2 regions of the Pseudonocardia zijingensis genome follow, and region 2 is predicted to be linked to the other one. Evidence: riboswitches for the same ligand, from Rfam matches in the RefSeq annotation. Region 2 holds a riboswitch; the other holds the start of a gene.
The links. A riboswitch is a leader RNA that binds a small molecule or an ion and turns the genes downstream of it on or off. The one in region 2 is predicted to bind S-adenosylmethionine.
Positions count from the first base shown of each region.

Region 1: another riboswitch for S-adenosylmethionine. It lies ahead of thrC (threonine synthase); the one in region 2 lies ahead of ACFPL3_RS38520 (aminotransferase class V-fold PLP-dependent enzyme).

Region 1 is NZ_JBHSKO010000002.1:178,812-188,444, forward strand. Features, by position in the region: gene ACFPL3_RS05045 (FAD-binding oxidoreductase) at 1-1,031, opposite strand, end outside; gene ACFPL3_RS05050 (ferritin family protein) at 1,110-2,747, opposite strand; gene ACFPL3_RS05055 (sigma-54-dependent Fis family transcriptional regulator) at 2,950-4,791, shown strand; gene gndA (NADP-dependent phosphogluconate dehydrogenase) at 5,089-6,537, opposite strand; gene holA (DNA polymerase III subunit delta) at 6,883-7,842, opposite strand; SAM riboswitch class I at 7,954-8,070, shown strand; gene thrC (threonine synthase) at 8,079-9,350, shown strand; gene ACFPL3_RS05075 (SRPBCC family protein) at 9,357-9,633, opposite strand, start outside.
Region 2 is NZ_JBHSKO010000035.1:46,704-56,336, forward strand. Features, by position in the region: gene ACFPL3_RS38505 (ABC transporter substrate-binding protein) at 1-836, opposite strand, end outside; gene ACFPL3_RS38510 (FAD-dependent oxidoreductase) at 1,266-1,856, shown strand; gene ACFPL3_RS38515 (SAM-dependent methyltransferase) at 1,934-2,782, shown strand; SAM riboswitch class IV at 2,852-2,965, shown strand; gene ACFPL3_RS38520 (aminotransferase class V-fold PLP-dependent enzyme) at 3,007-4,356, shown strand; gene ACFPL3_RS38525 (pentapeptide repeat-containing protein) at 4,432-5,289, shown strand; gene ACFPL3_RS38530 (flavin-dependent oxidoreductase) at 5,368-6,597, shown strand; gene ACFPL3_RS38535 (hypothetical protein) at 7,110-8,744, shown strand; gene ACFPL3_RS38540 (VOC family protein) at 8,874-9,278, opposite strand; gene ACFPL3_RS38545 (histidine kinase dimerization/phosphoacceptor domain-containing protein) at 9,449-9,633, shown strand, end outside.

The DNA of each region.
Region 1 (9,633 bases), on a different contig from region 2:
TCACCGGTGGTGGTGAACTTGTCGTAGAAGATGTGGTCGGTCGTGCAGCCGAGCCGTTCGAGCACCGCCACCGCGGCGTCGACCATCGGCGGTGGGCCGCAGACGTACGCGTCCTTCCCGGCCGCCCCGGACTCGTGCCGGGCGACGACGTCGGTGATCAGACCGGTCTCGCCCTGCCAGTCGTCCTCCTCCGCCGGCTCGGACAGCGCCGGCACGAACGTCAGTCCGGGCAGCTGCTCCTGCAGACGCGCGAGCTCCTTCTCGAAGCACAGGTCCCGGGCGGAGCGGGCCCCGTAGTAGAAGGTGACCCGCCGCTCGATCCCGCGCTCGGCCATCGACCTCAGCAGCCCGAGCATCGGCGCCATCCCCGCACCGCCGCCGATGAACAGCAGGTCGGAGGTGCGGTTCTCGCGGAGGGTGAAGGTGCCGAACGGCGCCTCCACCTCCAGCCGGTCCCCCACCTGCAACCGGGAGGCCAGCAACCCGGAGAACAGGCCGTCGGGGTAGATCTTGATGACGAACTCGAACTGGCCGTCCCGGCCGGGCGGGTTCGCCATCGAGAACGAGCGGGTCTCGTCGGTGCCCGGCACCCGGAAGTCCATGTACTGGCCCGGGAAGAACTTGATCTCCTCGGGCTCGACCAGCTTGACGACCAGGTGGCGCATGTCGTGGGTCACCGCGTCGATGGACACGACCTCGACCGTGCCGCGCCGCAGGGGAAGCCCGCCCCGGATGATCTCCTCGTCGTAGTTGAGGAGCTCGATGGTCAGGTCCTCGTAGGCGTGGGCCCGGCAGAGCAGCGTCTGCCCCTCCTCCCTCTCGAAGTCCGGCAACGCGAACGTCGAATAGCGGTCCAGCTCGATGTCCTCACCCTCGAGCACGAACGATTTGCAGGCTGCGCACTGGCCTTCCTTGCAGCCGTGCATGAGCTGGACGCCCTGCTCGGCCGCGGCACGCAGGATGGTCTGGTCCTCGTCCACCTCGATCTCGATGCCGACGGGCTCGAACCGGACGATGTGCTTCTCGCCCAACGGGTCTCCTCGGAAGATGGGGCCCGGCAGGGAGAGAGCCGGTGGCGAACCGGCCCTCTCCCCTCGCCTGACCCGCGCTCAGGCGTCAGAGGGGGCGGGTCGCCCGGCCGGTCCCTGACGGACGTAGTCGGCGGCGAACGCCGCGCGTTCGGCGTCGCTCATCTCGTTCAGGAGGACGTTGGGGCTCTGCACGACCGGCATGCGCCGCATGTGGTCGAGCGTCCACATCTTCTTGGGATCCAGGTCGAGGTGCGGCTGGGCCGTCATGGTCTTGCCGTCGTCGCGCACGGCGCCCATGTCCTTGACGACGTCGGCCCAGTTCCAGCCGTGGTAGAGGGTCTCCCACTCCCGGTGCCCGACGAGCCGGCCCATGTTGGGGGTGTCACGCCCCTCGTAGGTCGGCCGGAAGGCCACCTTGTCGGTCCAGTGGCACATCTCGTGGCAGTAGGTGCGCCATTGGCCGTCGACCTTGTCCATCACCATGTCCTCGCGCACGAGGCACGGCACCATGCAGGTCCAGCACCGGTGCGGGTACACGTAGTCGACGTCCTCGGCCACGATCGCGTTGTGTCCGTTGGGCGTGGCGAGCCGGTTGTAGTTCTCCCACCACTTCCCGTACCTGTCGTACCAGCCCGGGTACTTGTACTCGAACCACTCGAAGTCCTCGTCGGTCATACCGTCGATCCGCCAGTAGTTGGCGAGCCAACCGGTGGCGAAGAACTGCGCGACCTCGTGGACGTAGCCCTTCTCCCAGATCTGCTTCCAGGATTCCTCGACCAGGTCGTGCGGGATCGTGAGGCCGTACTTCTCCAGCGGGACCAGGTAGGACCGGTAGTAGTCGTCGTAGATCCAGCGCCGCCACATCTCCGCGTACGACTCGCGGTCCTTGCGCCGGTCCTTCGTGCCGTACTCGATGAAGGTGCCGATCGCGGCGTCCACGACGCGGTGGTTGTTCCACCACGCGTAGCGCAGGTCGCGGGCGAGCAGCTGGTGGTTCTCCTCGTCCGACAACGCCATCAGGAGCGTGGCGTAGCCGTTGGAGATGTGCCGGGACTCGTCGGACTGCACCGAGTGGAACACGGTGGGCAGCAGGTAGTCGCCGTTGGCCGCCGCCTCCGCCGGCATGGCGACGAAGAGGGTGTTCGTGAACGCGGTCTCGGCGACGATCGTCAGGTAGATGCTCGCCGCGGTGATCGCGTCACCGGTGATGAACCCCTCGGCGAACTGGCGGCCGATGGTGCCGCAGTAGTCGCCCTGGAACCCGCGCAGGCTGGTGTTGAAACCCGCCGGGTCGATGTAGTTGTTCATGTACAGGCGCTTGAGGTTCTGCTGGATCGTCGAGTGCCGGACCTCGTCGATCATCTGGATCGCCTGGCCGTTGTGCAGTTCCGGGTTCGGCACCGTGTGGAACAGCATCGGCATCGACCGGGCGGCGGAGATCTCCGGCAGCGGGATGATCGACAGGAACAGCTTCTGCCACTCCAGCCAACGCTCCTGCACCTGGCGGAACATGTTCCCGCGGATGGCGCCGTCCTGCGCGCCGTACACGCGGTGGTCCTTCTCCTCCTCCATCGGGAAGTACGAGCGCAGGACCTGCTTCAGCGGGTCCTTCTTCGCAGCCTTCCGGAACGTGTAGTCCGTTCCGTACTTCATGTAGGGCTCGTGGTACAGAGGCTCCCAGGCGAGTTCCTGGATCTTCTGATGAGCCTTCGCCAGACTCTGCCGACTCACGACATCTCCTCACGGGTGGTGGGTAGGCGGCGAGCCGCACGACGGCGCGGGTTGTCGTCTGCTCGTGTCGCCGATCACACCCCCGTCCGCTTGCATCCGCGGTCTCAATATGAGACGGCGCCGTCGCCGCTGTACGGCCTACGCTGTGGAGGCTCTGACGGACCGACGTTGCTCCGAGGAGGCCTGCTTGGCTCGGCGACCGGAAGGCGGACCGCGAACACCTGCGGGAGCGGCGACCGACGAACTGGCCCGCGCGCGCGTCTCGTTCCTGATGGACGAGCCGGTGCAGTCCGGCGTGGTCAGGGAACCGATCCTCGCCTCCTGGACCCGATCAGTCGCCTGGCAGGTCCCCGCCGACCACATCGAGCTGCCCTACGCCGAGGACGTCGACGACGACAGCGTGCTCACCCGGGCCGCCCGGCCGGTGCTCGCGGAGGTCTCGGACCAGTTCGCCACCGAGCCGGTGAGCGTGATCCTGTGCGACGCGGACGGGGTGGTGCTGGACCGGCGCACCGCGGACACCTCGCTGGAGTCCCACCTCGACCGCGTGTTGCTGCGGCCGGGCTTCAGCTACGCGGAGCGCCACGTCGGCACCAACGGCATCGGCAGCGCCCTCGAGGGCGGCGGGCCGGCGCAGGTGTTCGGGCACGAGCACTACGTGGAGCACCTCGAGGACCTCGCCTGCGCGGGCATCCCGGTGCGCCACCCGGGCACGGGCCGCGTGCTCGGCGTTGTCGACATCACCTGCTGGCGGCGCCACGCCGGCAGCATGATGGCGACCGCGGTCGCCTCGATCGGTCGCCGGATCGAGGAGGCGGTCCTCGTGCACTCCGGTCGCCGCGAACACCTGCTGCTCCAGGACTACCTGCGCGCCTGCCGGCGGGCCCGCGGCGCGGTCTTCGCCATCGGCGCCGACGTGCTGATGATGAACGACCGGGCCCGCGAGCAGTTCGACCAGCGCGACCAGGGGGCCCTTCTCGCCGAGGCCGTGGAGGCACTCGGCGCCGGCCGCGACCGCAAGCTCGTGGTCGACCTGCCCAGCGGCCTCACCGCGCGGGTGCACTGCCGGCCCAGCTTCAGCGAGGGCGGCGTCACCGGTGGAGTGCTGCAGGTGCAGCTCGTCGCCCACATGACCCACGTGACGCACGGCGACACCGCGGCCGCCTTCCCCCCGTCCCAGCCCACCGCGGTCGGCTCCAGCACCTCGTGGAAGAAGTGCGGCCACGCCGTCGACCGGCATTTCCAGGCCCGGGAATGGCTGCTGCTCGAGGGCGAGCCTGGGGTCGGCAAGGTCACGATCGCCCGGGCCGCGCACCAGAACCGCACGCCGGCCGGGCACCTGCGGGTCCTCGACGCCGACGACCACGGGCCGCAGTGGATCGGCGAGGTCTCCGCCGAACTGGAGCACGCGGGCACCCTCGTCATCGCCCACCTCGACCGGCTCCCCGCCGCCGGTGTGACCGCCCTCGCCGAGGCGCTCGAGCCCTACCGCGAGGCCACCGGGATCGAGCGGCCGTGGGTGGTGGCCACGGTCACCCGCGAGGCGTCCGCCCGCCGCAGCGCCGACCTGGCGGCCCTGCTCACCTGCTTCCCCCGCACGGTCGAGGTGCCGTCGCTTCGCCACCACATCGAGGACGTCGCCGAGCTCGTGCCCCACCTGCTCGCGCGCCTCGCCCGCGGTGCCCTCACCTGCTCGCCCGAGGCCATGCACGTGCTCATGCGCAACCGGTGGCCCGGCAACGTCGAGCAGTTGCACCAGGTGCTGCGCAAGGTCGTGGCGAAGCGCCGCGCCGGCGTGGTGGAGGCTCGCGACCTGCCGCCGGAGTGCCGGGTCACCACGCGCCGGGTGCTCACCCCGCTCGAGGCGATCGAGTGCGACGCGATCATCGAGGCGCTGCTCGACACCGGCGGCAACAAGGTGGAGGCGGCGCGCAGGCTGGGCTCGTCACGCGCCACCATCTACCGCAAGATCCGCGAGTACGGGATCGCCATGCCGAGCCCCGTGGAAGGGGCGGCCCAGCGTTCCTAGACGATCGATTCCCCACTCGATCGTTGCTCAGCACGGAGCGACGTCTGGTCCTCTGGGGCTCGACAAACCTGCCCGAGCAGGACCTCACGGCGGCTGTGACAGCCCCGGTGTACCGCCTCGCGCTGATCACACGCGGCATCGGCCGCCCGCCCGGGAGCATGATCGTTGTTTCGGCGCGAAACCCGACGCATCCCGTCGAGAAACGCGCCGGTTCACCGATCATGGGCTGGGGAGCCTGCCGGAGGGGCGGCCCCGCACGATGCGCGGCGCCATCAGGAGGCCATCCGCGGGCACCGGCTAGACGTCCGTGCGCACCTCGGTGCCGTCCTGCGCCCAGCGGGTGTGGAACACGCCGTCGGTGTCGGTCCGGCGGTAGGTGTGGGCGCCGAAGAAGTCCCGCAGCCCCTGGATCAGGTTGGCAGGGCCCCGCTCGCGGCGGTAGCCGTCGTAGTACGACAGCGAGCTCGCGAACGCCGGGATCGCCACGCCCTGCTGCGTGGCCGTGACCACCACGCGCCTCCAGGCGTCCTGCGCCTTGGCCACGGCGTCGGTGAAGTACGGCACCATCAAAAGGTTCTCGACGTCACCGTGCTCGGCGTAGGCGTCGCGGATGCGGTTGAGGAACTGCGCGCGGATGATGCAGCCGCCGCGCCAGATCGTGGCCATCGCGCCCAGGTCGAGGTTCCAGTCGTTCGCCTTCGACGCCGCGCGCATCTGCGCGAAGCCCTGCGCGTAGGCCACCACCTTGCTGGCGTAGAGGGCCTGGCGGATGTCCTCGACGAGGTCTGCGCGGTCCTCGCCCGCTCCCGGCACCGGCCCGGCCAGGGTGCCTGCGGCCGCCCTCCGCTCGCTCTTCAGCGACGAGAGGGTGCGCGCGAACACGGCCTCGGTGATGCCGGTGAGCGGCACGCCCAGGTCGAGCGCGTCGATCGCCGTCCAGCGGCCGGTGCCCTTCTGCTCCGCCTCGTCGAGGATGACGTCGACGAGCGGGCGGCCGGTGCGGGCGTCGGTCTTCTGCAGCACCTCCGCCGTGATCTCGATGAGGAACGACTCCAGGTCGCCGGAGTTCCACTCCTCGAAGATCTTGCCGATGGCCGGGGCGTCGAGACCGGCGACGTGCGTGAGCAGGTCGTAGGCCTCGGCGATGAGCTGGATGTCGGCGTACTCGATGCCGTTGTGCACCATCTTGACGTAGTGGCCCGCGCCGTCGGGGCCGACGTGCACGCAGCAGGCCGTGCCGTCCACCTGCGCGGCGATGCCGGTGAGGATCTCCTCCACCTCGGCGTAGGCCGCCGGGTCGCCGCCGGGCATGATGCTCGGCCCGAGCAGCGCGCCCTCCTCGCCGCCGGACACGCCCACGCCCATGAACCGCAGGCCGCGCGCCGCGCACTCCTCGGTGCGGCGCTTGGTGTCGGGGAAGTGGGAGTTGCCGGCGTCGATGATGATGTCGCCCTCGTCGAGCAACGGCGCCAGCTCCTCGATCACGGCGTCGACGGGCGCACCCGCCTTCACCATCACGATGATCCGCCGCGGCCGCTCCAGCGCGGCCACGAAGTCCTCGAGCGACTCGGCCGCCGTGAACGTGCCCTCCGACCCGTAGGCCTCGATGAACTCCCGCGTGCGCGCCGTCGTCCGGTTGTGGACGGCCACCGGCGTGCCCCGCCGCGCGATGTTGCGGGCCAGGTTCGCCCCCATCACGGCCAGCCCGGTCACCCCGATGCGGCTCTTCGCACCTGCCACGGCCATCGCTACCCCTCGCCAATCGGTCAGCCCTGCGTTCGAACCGTACCGCCAGCCGGGACGCCGGGGTGGCGCGATCGGACGCGGCGTCCGTCACCAACGGTGATCACGGTGTTCAAACGTGACGTGCCCTACACCCGGTCGACAGCCCGGCGGCCGGCCACCGAAAGTGGTGATTCCGCCGGCGGGCGTCCGCTCCCCTCGCCCGTCCGACCCGAGGAGATCCCCCGATGCTCGTTGACCTGCTCGCACTGCTCCCCGCCGTCCTCGCCGGTATCGGCGGCGCCTTCCTCGGCGACAAGGTCGGCCTCTGGATCAAGAAGACCCGCACCAGCGGCAACAGCTGACGGTCTACCGCTTGCCCCGCGCGTCCAGCATCCGCAGCACCGCGCGCTCCAGGGCGTAGTCCGGGTCGGCCGCCGCGCCCTTGACGTCGGCGTTGACCTCGGCCGCCGCGGCGAACGCCTCCGCGATGGCCGCAGGCCCCCACTGGCGCACCGACTGCTGCGCCTTGCGGATCTTCCACGGCGGCATGCCCAGGGTGCCCGCGAGCCGGTTGGGATCGCCGCGGCCCGCCGAGCCGACCTTCGCGAGCGTGCGCACCGCGTCCGCCAGCGCGTCGGCGATCAGCACCGACGGCGTGCCGAGCAGCTGCGCCCAGCGCAACGCCTCGATCGCGCCTGCCCGGTCGCCCGCCACGACCTTGTCGGCCACCGCGAACCCGGACGCCTCGGCCCGGCCGCGGTGGTAGCGGCGCACCGCCCGCTCGTCGACCGAACCGCCGGTGTCGGCCACCAGCTGGCTCGTGGCCGACGCCAGCTCCCGCAGGTCCGACCCCACGGCCTCGAGCAGCGCGCCGATCGCGTCGCCGGTGATCTTCCCGCCGACGCGGCGGGCCTCCGCGCGCACGAAGTCGGACCGCTCGTCCATCCTCGTGATCTTGTTGCAGGTGGTGACCACGGCGCCGGCCTTGCGGAGCGCGTCGACGAGGCCCTTGTTGCGCGCTCCGCCCGAGTGGACGACCACGAGAACGATGCCGTCGGCCGGGTCGGCGGACTGCTCGACGATGGCCGTGGCCAGCTCCTTCCCGACCTCCTGCGCCGCGAGCAGGACGAGCACCCGGCCCTCCGCGAACAGCGACGGGCTCAGGCTCTCGGCCAGGTCACCGGGCGTGAGCTCGGCGGCGCGCACCCGGCGCACCTCGGCCGTGGGGTCACCCGCGCGGACCTCGGCCACCACCTGCTCGATCGCCCGCTCGACGAGCAGTTCCTCCTCGCCGACGACGAGGCGGAGCGGGGCGGGCGCGGCCATGACCCCATGCTCGCGCACGACCCCGACACGGCGTGACCCGGCTCCCAGATCACGGGACGAGCTTGGGGGCCGCGGTGATGTTGTCGTAACGTGGACTGCACAACCGCATATGGCTCATCCAGAGGGGCAGAGGGAACGGCCCGACGAAGCCCCGGCAACCGGCGATGCGCGTTCGAGCGCTCGATCACGGTGCCAATTCCGACCCGCACGGTGCGGGAAAGATGAGGAGACTTCTCATGACCCTGGCTGCCGACAGCGCCACCACCACTTCCCTCGACCTCGGCCCCGCGCGTGCGCTGTCCTGTCGGGAGTGCGGCCACCAGATCCCCCTCGCCGCCGAGTTCGCCTGCCCCGAGTGCTTCGGCCCGCTCGAGGTGGCCTACGACTTCGGCACCGTCACCCGCGAGTCGATCGAGGCCGGGCCGAAGTCGATCTGGCGCTACCGCCACCTGCTGCCCGTGCCCGCGAACGTGCAGGCCCACCCCAACACCGAGCCCGGCCTCACCCGGCTGATCAAGGCCGACCGGCTCGCCGCCGCGCTCGGCGTGCGCTCCCTGTGGGTCAAGGACGACACCGGCAACCCCACCCACTCCTTCAAGGACCGCGTGGTGGCCGTGGCGCTCGCCGCCGCGCGCGAGCTCGGCTTCACCGTGCTCTGCTGCCCCTCCACGGGCAACCTGGCCAACGCCGTCGCCGCCGCCGCGGCCCGGGCCGGCTGGGACTCCGTGGTGCTGATCCCCAGCTCGCTCGAGCAGGCCAAGGTGCTCACCACCGCCGTGTACGACGGCACGCTGCTGGCCGTCGACGGCAACTACGACGACGTCAACCGCCTCGCCACCGAGCTGGCGGCCGAGCACGAGGACTGGGCGTTCGTCAACGTCAACGTGCGGCCCTACTACGCGGAGGGCTCCAAGACCCTCGGCTACGAGGTCGCCGAGCAGCTGGGCTGGCGGCTGCCCGAGCAGATCGTGGTGCCGGTGGCGTCGGGCTCGCAGCTCACCAAGGTGGACAAGGGCTTCACCGAGCTGGGCACGCTCGGCCTGGTCGAGCCCACCCCGTACCGGGTGTTCGGCGCCCAGGCCACGGGCTGCTCGCCGGTGGCGAAGGCGTTCGAGGACGGCCACGACGTCGTGCAGCCGGTGCGGCCCGACACGATCGCCCGCTCGCTGGCCATCGGCAACCCGGCCGACGGCCCGTACGTCCTCGACACCGTCCGGCGCACCGGCGGCGCGATCGGGCACGTCACCGACGAAGAGGTGGTCGAAGGCATCCGGCTGCTCGCCCGCACCGAGGGCGTGTTCGCCGAGACGGCGGGTGGCGTCACCGTGGCCACCACGAAGAAGCTGATCGAGGCCGGGCAGATCGACCCGGACGCCGAGACGGTGCTGCTGATCACCGGCGACGGGCTCAAGACCCTCGACGCCGTCGCCGGCCAGATCGGCCCGTCGGCCACCGTGCCTTCCACCAGCAAGGCGGTGCGCGAGGCACTGGCGGCGCGGGGGCTCTGAGGTCCCCTACCGGGACCCGTTCTCGGCGAGGTAGGCCAGCCGGCGCAGGCTCTCGGTGTTGCGCGGGCCGATCAGCGCGGTGCGCACCGGCCCGGGGATGAGCTTCCCCGGTCCGCTCGTGGCGTCCTCTGCCATGGCCACGAGGCAGCCGGAGGGCCGCGCCTCGATCGTGAGCCGCACGGTCGCCTCGCCGAACGGCCACCCGCGGGCCTCGAGCACGAGCTCCTTCCCCGGCACGGACGAGACCACCGAGGTCGTGTCGTCGAGCAGCGCGGGCCACACC
Region 2 (9,633 bases):
CCGAGCAGCTGCACCCCGGCCGCGGAGAGCAGGGCCTCGTCCTGCTGCGCGATGTTGCCGATGGCGTCCACCTCGCCGGACTGGAGGCTCCCCACCCGCACCCCGGACTCGGGCACGATCTGGAACTCGACCCGGTCCAGCCGGGCCTCACCCGGGGAATCCCACAGCGACGAGCCCCACGCGTAACCCGTCCGTTTGGTGAGGACGATCGACTCGTCACGGGTGTAGGACTCGATCACGAACGGGCCGGAACCGATCACCGAGGCGCAGCGCTCGTCGTCGCCCGTCGCCACCGTGGCCGGGGAGAGGATGCCCAGGCTGTGGGTCGACGTGCCCTGCAGGAACTGCACGTTCGGCTTCTCGAAGGTCACCGTGAACCGGCTCGGGCTCTCCACCGTCGTGCCCACGTAGCCCGCCAGGTAGCCCTTCGGGAGCGAGCCGCGCGGGCCGAGGTCCGCGACCGCGTCGAAGTTCGCCTTCACCGCCTCGGCGTCCAGCGGCGTGCCGTCGCTGAACGTCACGCCCTCGCGCAGCGTGAACGTGTACGCGGTGGCGTCGGCGTTGCTCTCCCAGCTCGTGGCGAGCCACGGCCGCAGCTCACCGCTGGCCGGGTCCTGGTCGGTGAGCGAGTCCACCACCTGGCGCAGCGAGAAGATCGTGTCGTTGCTGCCGACCTGCTGCGGGTCGACGCAGCCCTGGTCGCTGCTCACGGCGAAGCGCAAGGTGCCGCCCGGTTGCGGGGTGCCCGGGTCGGCGGTGCTCGCGGCGGGCGTCGAGCCGCACGCACCGAGCAGGAGGGCCACTGCGGTCAGCCGCAGCGCGAGAGGTCGGGACATGACGTGTTCCTTCATCCAGGAAATGCGCGCAGGAATGGGCACCACCGCTTCGGACACGGCGATGCGCGGGTGGATGGGGTCGGGTCGTCAGCCCCGACAGAGCGCCGCGCAGGTGCGGCACAGATCGACGTGGTGGCGCCATGCGTGCCACGTCGTCAACAGCTCGATCCGTTCCGCACCCGGCACGGCGACCTCCATCGCTCCCGGCGGTAGCACCCGCTCCCACTCGCGCGGGGGGTTGCTGCGGCGTCGTCGATCCGGGTCTCTCGGCCGCTCTGGATGGCGTCTTGTTTGCACATCGAACTTACGTAGCGATCGCATCGTTTTTCAAGCGGTGTGTCGAGCACCATTGCCCGGGATGAATGACCGGACAGATCGAATGGCAAATGTCCGTTCGTTGACACGGTGCGGGGCCGCCGACCTACCGTGGTGATCCGCTTCACGGGAGAGCTGGAGGCCGCCGTGCCCTGTCCACCGAGCCTGCTGGACCCGACGCCCACCGAGACCCCGTCCCTCACCGCCGACGTCGCCGTCGTCGGAGCGGGCCCCGCCGGGGCCGCCACCGCGTGGCACCTGGCCCGCCGCGGCCTCCACGTCCTGCTGCTGGAGCGGCGAGCCGCCGGCACGGTCTGGCGCGCCGCGGGCTCGGCCCCGTGGACCGACGCCGGCATCCCGGCCCGGGTCGCGGCAGAGGCCACCGGGCTCTGGCGGCAGGTCGAGCAGGCCACCGGGGCGCAACTGCTGCACGTCGTCTCGGGGGTCCGGCAGGTACGCGCCGATCAGGCCACGGCAGCCCTCACGGCCGCCGCCACGGCGTGGGGCGCCCGGCTGCGCCACTGCGACGAGGTCGTCGCGATCGACGCCGCCGGTCGCGGGGCGCTCGTGCGCACCCGCTCCGCCACCGTGCGCGCCGACCGGGTGGTGCTCGCAGGCGCCGGCCCGCTCCCCACCGATCCGGGCGCGCCGGTCGCCTCCGTGCCCGGCCGGGGTTCCTTCGCGATCCCGGCGATCACCCGCTGACGGGTCACCTCCACAACACCCGGCCTCCTCGATACGCTCGCATGATCGATCGGCGACCGTGACCCGGGGGGGAAAGCGTGACAGAGGACCAGATCGAGATCGGCGGCATCCCGACCGACATCCCGACTTCCGCCCGCGCCTACGGCTGGCTGCTCGGCGGCAAGGAGAACTTCACCGTCGACCAGCAGTTCATGAAGGCCACTCTCGAGGTCTTCCCCACCTGTCTCGACATCGCCCGCGAGAACCGGCGATTCCTCTACCGGGCCGTCCGCCACCTCACCGAAGAGGTGGGGATCCGGCAGTTCCTCGACATGGGCTGCGGACTGCCCACGGACAACAACGTGCACCAGGTGGCCGGGCAGTTCACCGATGACGCGCGCGTCGTGTACGTCGACATCGACCCGATCGTCCTCGCCCACGCACGCGCATTGCTGGCCTGCGACGACTCCACGGTGGTCGTCCGCGCCGACATGCGCGACCACGACGCGATCCTCGCGAACCCGGACGTGAACCGGCTGATCGACTTCAGCGAGCCGGTCGCGGTGTTGTTCCTCTCCGTCGGCCACCACATCCTCGACGAGTTCGACCCGCACGCCGTCCTGCACGGGGTGATCGACCGCGCCGTCCCGGGCAGCTACCTGGCCTTCTCCCAGGTGGTCTGCGACGACCCCGAACGCGGCGCCCGGTTCGAGCAGTCGATCAACGAGTACGGCATCCCCTGGCGCAACCGCTCCACCGCCCAGGTCGACGAGCTGCTCTCCGGGCTGGAACCGGTCGAGCCGGGGCTGGTGAACCTCAGCGACTGGCGCCCCACCGCCGACCAGCCCGCGCTCGCCCCGGTGCCCGCCGACATCGCGCGGTACGAGGGCGCCTCCCGCTCCGACCCGTCGATCTACGAGTACGGCGGGGTGCTCCGCAAGAGCTGACCCCGCGTCCGGTACGGCGGCGGAAGATCCGCTTGACCGACCGCGGCCCCGCACGTACCGTCCCCCTCAGGTCAAGAGCGCCAGCGTCAAGCCCCGGCTCGCTGGCCGGCAACCCTCCTCCGCGGTGGGGTGCTCCGGGTGACGACCAGGCCGCCGTGCACCCACGGCCGGCAAGCGCGGACCCGACGTTCGTCCGGGTCCCATGGAGGGTCCGGAGGACCTCGATGACCGCTGTGCTGTCCGCCCGTCCCGGCGTCTGCGCCCCGGCGTCCGTCACGGGCGCCGACCTGCGCGTCCCGCTCGTCACCGGCGAGCACGTGCGCTACGCCAACCTCGACCTCGCCGCCAGCGCGCCCGCGCTCACCGCGGTGGCCGACCACGTCGCCGACCTGCTCCCCTACTACGCGAGCGTGCACCGCGGCGCCGGCTACGCCTCGCAGGTCTGCACCGGCGTGCTGGAGCAGGCCCGCGAGACGGTGGGCCGGTTCGTCGGAGCCCGCGCCGACGACGTCGTCGTGTTCACCCGCAACACCACCGACGCCCTGAACCTCCTCGCCGGGTGCGTGCCCGGCCCGGTGCTGCGGCTCGACGTCGAGCACCACGCCAACCTGCTGGCCTGGCGCAGCGGCCGGGTGCTGCGCGCGGCCGGCACGATCGAGCGCACGCTCGCCGACCTGCGCCACGCCCTGCGCACCGACCGGCCCGCGCTGCTCGCCGTCACCGGGGCGTCCAACGTCACGGGCGAGCTGCTGCCCCTCGCCGAGATCACCGCGCTCGCCCACGCCGCAGGCGCGCGCGTGGTGGTCGACGCCGCCCAGCTCGCGCCGCACCGCCCCGTCGACATCGGGGCCACCGGCATCGACTACGTCGCGCTCTCCGGGCACAAGCTCTACGCCCCCTACGGGGTCGGCGTGCTCGTCGGGCGCCGCGACTGGCTCGACGTCGCCGCCCCGTACCTGGCGGGCGGCGGCGCGGTGAACGCCGTGAGCGGCCCTGACGAGCACGGCGCCGCCGAGGTCTCGTGGGCTCCCGCACCGCACCGGCACGAGGCGGGCACCCCGAACGTGTTGGGCGCCGCCGCGCTCGCCGAGGCCTGCCGGGTGCTGCCCGGCGCGCTGTCCCCGGACCACGAAGCCACGCTGCTGCACCACCTCGAGACCGGCCTCCGCTCGATCCCCGGTGTGCGGACCCTGCGGATCTGGAGCGACAGCACCGACCGCGTCGCCGTCACCACGTTCGTGGTGGACGGCCGGCCGGCCGGGCTCGTGGCCGCCTACCTGTCGGCCGAGCACGGCATCGGCGTGCGGGACGGGAAGTTCTGCGCCCACCCGCTGCTCGCGCGCGTCGCAGGCAGCGCCGACGGCGGCGCGGTGCGCGCCAGCCTCGGCCTCGGCACCTCGCTGGACGACGTGCACCGGCTCGTCGACGCCGTCGACCGGCTCGTGATCGACGGGCCCGGGTGGGACTACGCCGTGGTCGACGGCCGGTGGAGCCCGGTGCCCGACCCGCGCGACGCCGACCCCCTGGGCATCGGCACCCCCACCGGCCCCGCCCGCCCGGGCTGCGGCCACTGACGACCCACCCGTGAGTGGATACGGGTGCTGGAGCACTCGTATCCACTCACGACAGGGGGCGGACAATGGACGGCGATGCCGCCCGACCCTGACCGCTACACCGCCGACTGCTCCCGCTGCGCAGGCCTGTGCTGCGTCGCCCTCGCGTTCTCGGCGTCGTCCGACTTCGCCGCCGACAAGGCCGCCGGCACGCCGTGCCACCACCTGCGCACCGACTTCCGCTGCGGCATCCACACGCGCCTGCGCGACGAGGGCTACCCCGGCTGCACGGTCTACGACTGCTTCGGCGCCGGGCAGCAGGTCGTGCAGGTGACGTTCGGCGGGCGCGACTGGCGCACCCACCCCGAGCAGGCCGACGCGATGTTCGCCGTGTTCCCGGTGGTCCGCGTGCTCCACGAGCTGCTGCGCCACCTCACGGAGGTCCGGTCGCTCCCCGCGGCGGCCCCGTTCTCCGCCGAGATCGACGCGGCCGTCGCCGACACCGACCGTCTCGCCGCGGGCACCCCCGACGAGCTCGCGGCACTCGACGTGGAGGCGCACCGGCGGTCGGTCGCCGACCTGCTGGGCCGGGTCAGCGACCACGCCCGCGCGGAGCGGCCCGGCCCGGACCACCGCGGGGCGCAGCTGCTGGGCGCCCGGATGCGCGGCGCCGACCTGCGCCGCGCGACGTTCCGGGGCGCGCTGCTCGTCGGGGCCGACCTGCGCTCCGCCGACCTGCGCGGGGCCGACCTGCTCGGCGCGGACCTGCGTGGCGCCGACCTCGCGGGCGCCGACCTGCGCGACACGCTCTTCCTCACCGCCGCGCAGGTCATCGCGGCCCGCGGGGACACCGCCACCCGGCTACCCCGCGCACTCGCCCGTCCCGCCCACTGGGCCGCGGCACCGTCAGCTCCCGGCCGGCGCTCGTCGCGCCGCCGCCCCGCCCGCCGGTAGGCCGGCCGGACCGCCGAGATCCGGCCAGTGCGCGGCTGCGGGTTCCACCGACCGGCGGGCGCTACTAGCGTCCCGACCGTGAAGGTGCTCATCGTCGGGGCCGGGGTCGGCGGGCTGGCCACCGCGTTGTTCCTGCACGAGGCCGGGATCGAGTGCGAGATCTACGAGCGCAGCCCGGCCATCCGCGAGCTCGGTGTCGGGATCAACGCGCTGCCGCTGGCCGTGGCGCCGCTGGCCGGGCTGGGCCTGCTCGACGCCCTGGACGAGGTGGCGGTGCGCACCAAGGAGCTGTTCTACAGCCACCGCCTCGGACAGGTGATCATGCACCGGCCGTGCGGCCTCGACGCGGGCTTCGACGTGCCGCAGCTGTCGGTGCACCGCGGCCGGCTGCAGGGCGTGCTGCTGCGCGCGGTCCGGGACCGGCTCGGCCCGCACGCCGTGCGCACCGGGCACCGGTTCGCCGGGTTCGAGCAGGACGCCGGCGGCGTCCGCGCCACGTTCACCGACCCGGCGGGCGAGCCCCTCGGCGAACGGCCGGGTGGCGTGCTGCTGGGCGCCGACGGCATCCACTCCACGGTGCGCGCCGGCTTCTACCCCGACGAGGGCCCACCCCGCTGGAACGGCGTGCTGATGTGGCGCGGCGCCACCGACTGGCCGCCGTTCCTCACGGGCCAGTCCATGATCGTGGCCGGGGGCAACGCCGCCAAGCTCGTCCTGTACCCGATCGGCCGGGGCAGCTCGCCCGGCACCGTGCTCACCAACTGGGCGGTCTGCATCCGCACCGGAGAGCCCGGCGACCCGCCTCCCCGCCGCGAGGACTGGTCGCGCCCGGGCGACCGCGCCGAGCTCGCACCGCACCTCGAGCGCTTCCACACCCCGCACCTCGACCTGCCCGGCCTGGTGGCCGCCACCCCCGAGTTCTACGAGTACCCGATGTGCGACCGCGACCCCCTGCCCCGGTGGAGCCACGGCCGCGTCACCCTGCTCGGCGACGCCGCCCACCCGATGTACCCCATGGGCTCCAACGGCGCGGGCCAGGCGGTGCTCGACGCCGTCGCCCTCACCCGCCACCTGACCTCCGGCGCCGCCCCGGAGGCCGCGCTCGCCGCCTACCAGGACGAACGCCTGCCGCCCACGCGCGAGATCGTGCTGCGCAACCGAGTCGGCGGGCCGGAGATGGTGATCGACGAGGTCGAGCGCCGCGCCCCGGACGGCTTCGACCGCCTCGACGACGTCATCGACCCGGCCGAGCTGGAAGCGATCGTCAAGAGCTACGCCGCGGCGTCCGTGGCCACCCCCACCCGCTAGCTCTCACACCACCTCGGGCGCTCACACACCGACTGCAACCGGTGTGCCGGCGGTCCGGCCGCGCTCCCGGGGCGCCACACACCACCTCACGTGCTCACACACCGGTTGCAACTGATATGCCAGCACCACTACCGATGTGCGAGCTGATCAGCGGCCGCCCGAGGCACCCTCACACACCACCACTGGTCCTCACACACCGGTTGCAACTGATGTGCCAGCACCACAACCGATGTGCGAGCCCTCGGCCGCCTCGGGGACGCCGCCACTGAAGGCCGGCCGTCCACCCCGCTCACACACAAACCTGGCACTCACACACCGACTGCAACCGATGTGCCAGCACCACGACCGGTGTGACGAGCACCCCGGTCGTGGGTGCCGACCCGCCCCCATAACGCCGGCCGGCATCCGAGCGACGAGGAGTAGCGACGCCGACACCGACCGCGCCGAGAAGTACCGCGTCGTCCGTCGGTCATGGCCGGTGCAGCAGTTCACCGAGACGGGGACGGGTCATCGTGGACACCACCTCACGCACCACCACCGGTCGGCCGGTAGCGACGGGGGTTCAGCGTCCGGCGGTGGTGCGCGGCCTCAGCACCGCCCTTCGTTGGCTCCGGCACAATCCCAGTTTGGCCTTCGAGTTCCTCACGGCCGCCTTGGGAGTTGCCGCTTTCGTCGCCTCCGTCTTCGTGACGATCCCGCAGGCGACGATGGTCGCGGTAACCGTCGCACTCCTCGCCTTCCTGTCGGTCTCGGCACTGCTGCAGAGGGTGACGACCCTGGAGAAAGTCGACCGCCACGTCACCTCGGTGCACGACTTCATACGCAGCGGGGGTCTCGTGCGCGCGGTGGAGTCAGGCGCCCGCGATGCGCTGGATTCCGTGAAGTCCCTGCACGAAGCGGGGATCGAACTGGTCTACGAGGATCTTCGTGCCATCGACCTCAGGAACAACCTCGCCTCGGCGGAACGCTCGATACGAATCTTGTCCAACTGGGTCGGCGTACTCCCGGAGATCGGCGAGATGCTGGCCCGCAAAGCGAAGGACGGATGCTCGGTCCAGGTCCTGCTGCTGCAGCACACGGCCAGTTATGCGCAGCTTCGCAGCATCGAGCTCGGATTGCCCGCCGACGAGGTTTCGCGACAGATCGAAGGAGACCTCCGCCGCTTCAACTCGATCATCTCGGCCAGCGGGACGACCGGGACGAGGTGCCCTCTGAAGGTCCGCGCATTCGATGCACGACCGCCGATCTGCATGTTCGCCTACGACGACATCCGGCTCATCGGGATGTTCTGGCCCGAACTCGACGCGATGAACGGTCCGTTCATCCAGATACGGGGCGAGCGAGCATCCGACCTGCTCCCACCGCTCGTGGCCATGGCAGACAAGCAGTTCGAGTACCTCTGGGGTTCTCCCGCTACCAGGTTCGTGCGCCTCCTGAACGGAGAACCCCATTACGTGATCGAGGAAGACCTGGCATGGCGGCAGTGCAAGGCGCTCGAAGCGTTCATCACCGATGTCCGCGCAGCCGATGCCGCGAACCCACCGCGAAGCCAAGCTCTCGACGACTTGCGTCGCCACCACCCGGACATCGTCAGCATCGTCGTCGCAGCGGGGCACGAGGCGATCGACATCGGGAGCATGGACCACTTCGACGCGGTCGCCAGATGGCTCGATCGGGAACGCCACGTCGGCGCCGTCGAAGCGTTGTCCTTGGAGGCGTTGAACCGTGGGCACGCAGACCCGTTGAGGCGCTACCTCGCGATCCTGGAGAACGCTGACCGCATCCTCGATGCCGAACCCGTCCTCTGGAGGTTCGCCGAGAAGGGCGACCGGGTCGCCCGCAGCTGGCTGGTCAAGGTCCTCGAATCGACGGAACGCGGCAAGGACGCAGAGGAGCGCCTGCTCGACTGGGCGATGCGCGGAGACATCAACTCGCGCCACGAGATCGTGCAGCGGATGTTGCGGAGCAACCGTGGCGCGACGGCGGAGAAGATGCTGCGCGACATCGCCGACACGGACAAGCTCGCACAGGAGCGTCTGATCGATCTGCTGCGTGGCAGCGGCCGAGGCGGCGAGGCGGACGTGCTCCGCGACGAGTGGCAACAGCGCAGACGCGCCCGGCGGGACAGGTTCCCGCACGAGGAGTGACTCGCTGGCCTCCTCGAGGCATATCCAGCGACCCCTCACACACACCACGCACTCACACACCGACATCGGTGCCGCCACACCGACGGCAACCGGTGTGGCGACACGGAGGTCGATGTGCGCGCCCTCGGATCAGTCCTGTCCGCCCGACAGGTCCATCCACACGACCTCCCAGTGGTGGCCGTCCGGGTCGATGAACGAACGGCCGTACATGAAGCCGTGGTCCTGCGGGTCCGTTGCCTTCCCGCCGCCGTTCGCCAGCGCGGCGTCGGCGACCCGGTCGACCTCGTCCCGCGACTCGACGCCGAGGGCGAGGATGACCTCGGTGCTGCTGCCGTCCGACGTGGGCCGGGTGGCGAACTCCGCGAAGCGGGCCTTCGACAGCAGCATCGCGTTGATGCCGGGCCCGATCTCCAGCGCGAGGGCGTGGTCGTCGCTGAAGTCGGCGTTGTACGAGTAGCCGAGCGCGGTCCAGAACGCCTTGGTGGTCTTCTGGTCGTCGATCGGCAGGTTCAGGAAGATCTGGGTGGTGGCCACGATGGCTCCTCGGGTCTCGTCGGTCCGGTGGTGCAACGGGACCGAGTCTCGCGCCGGCCCCGCCTGCACGGGCAGATGTCGATGTCGTCGGCCGGGGATGACGTTCATCATCGGCCGCCGCAGACATCTGCTTCTGCCGCGCCGGCCGTGCGGCGGAAGACGATGGGGTCATGACGCGCGCGTGGCGACAGGTCCTGTGCCTCGCCGCGGGGGCGGTGGTGGTGCGGTGCGCGGTCTCGACGGCGCGGGCCCGGCGGGAGGTCGTGGCGGTCCGGGCCGAGCTGGTGGCGGTGGCGGCCGACCGCGAGCGGCTGCGGGCAACGGGTGACGTGCTCGGGCAGACGCTCTCCGCGGT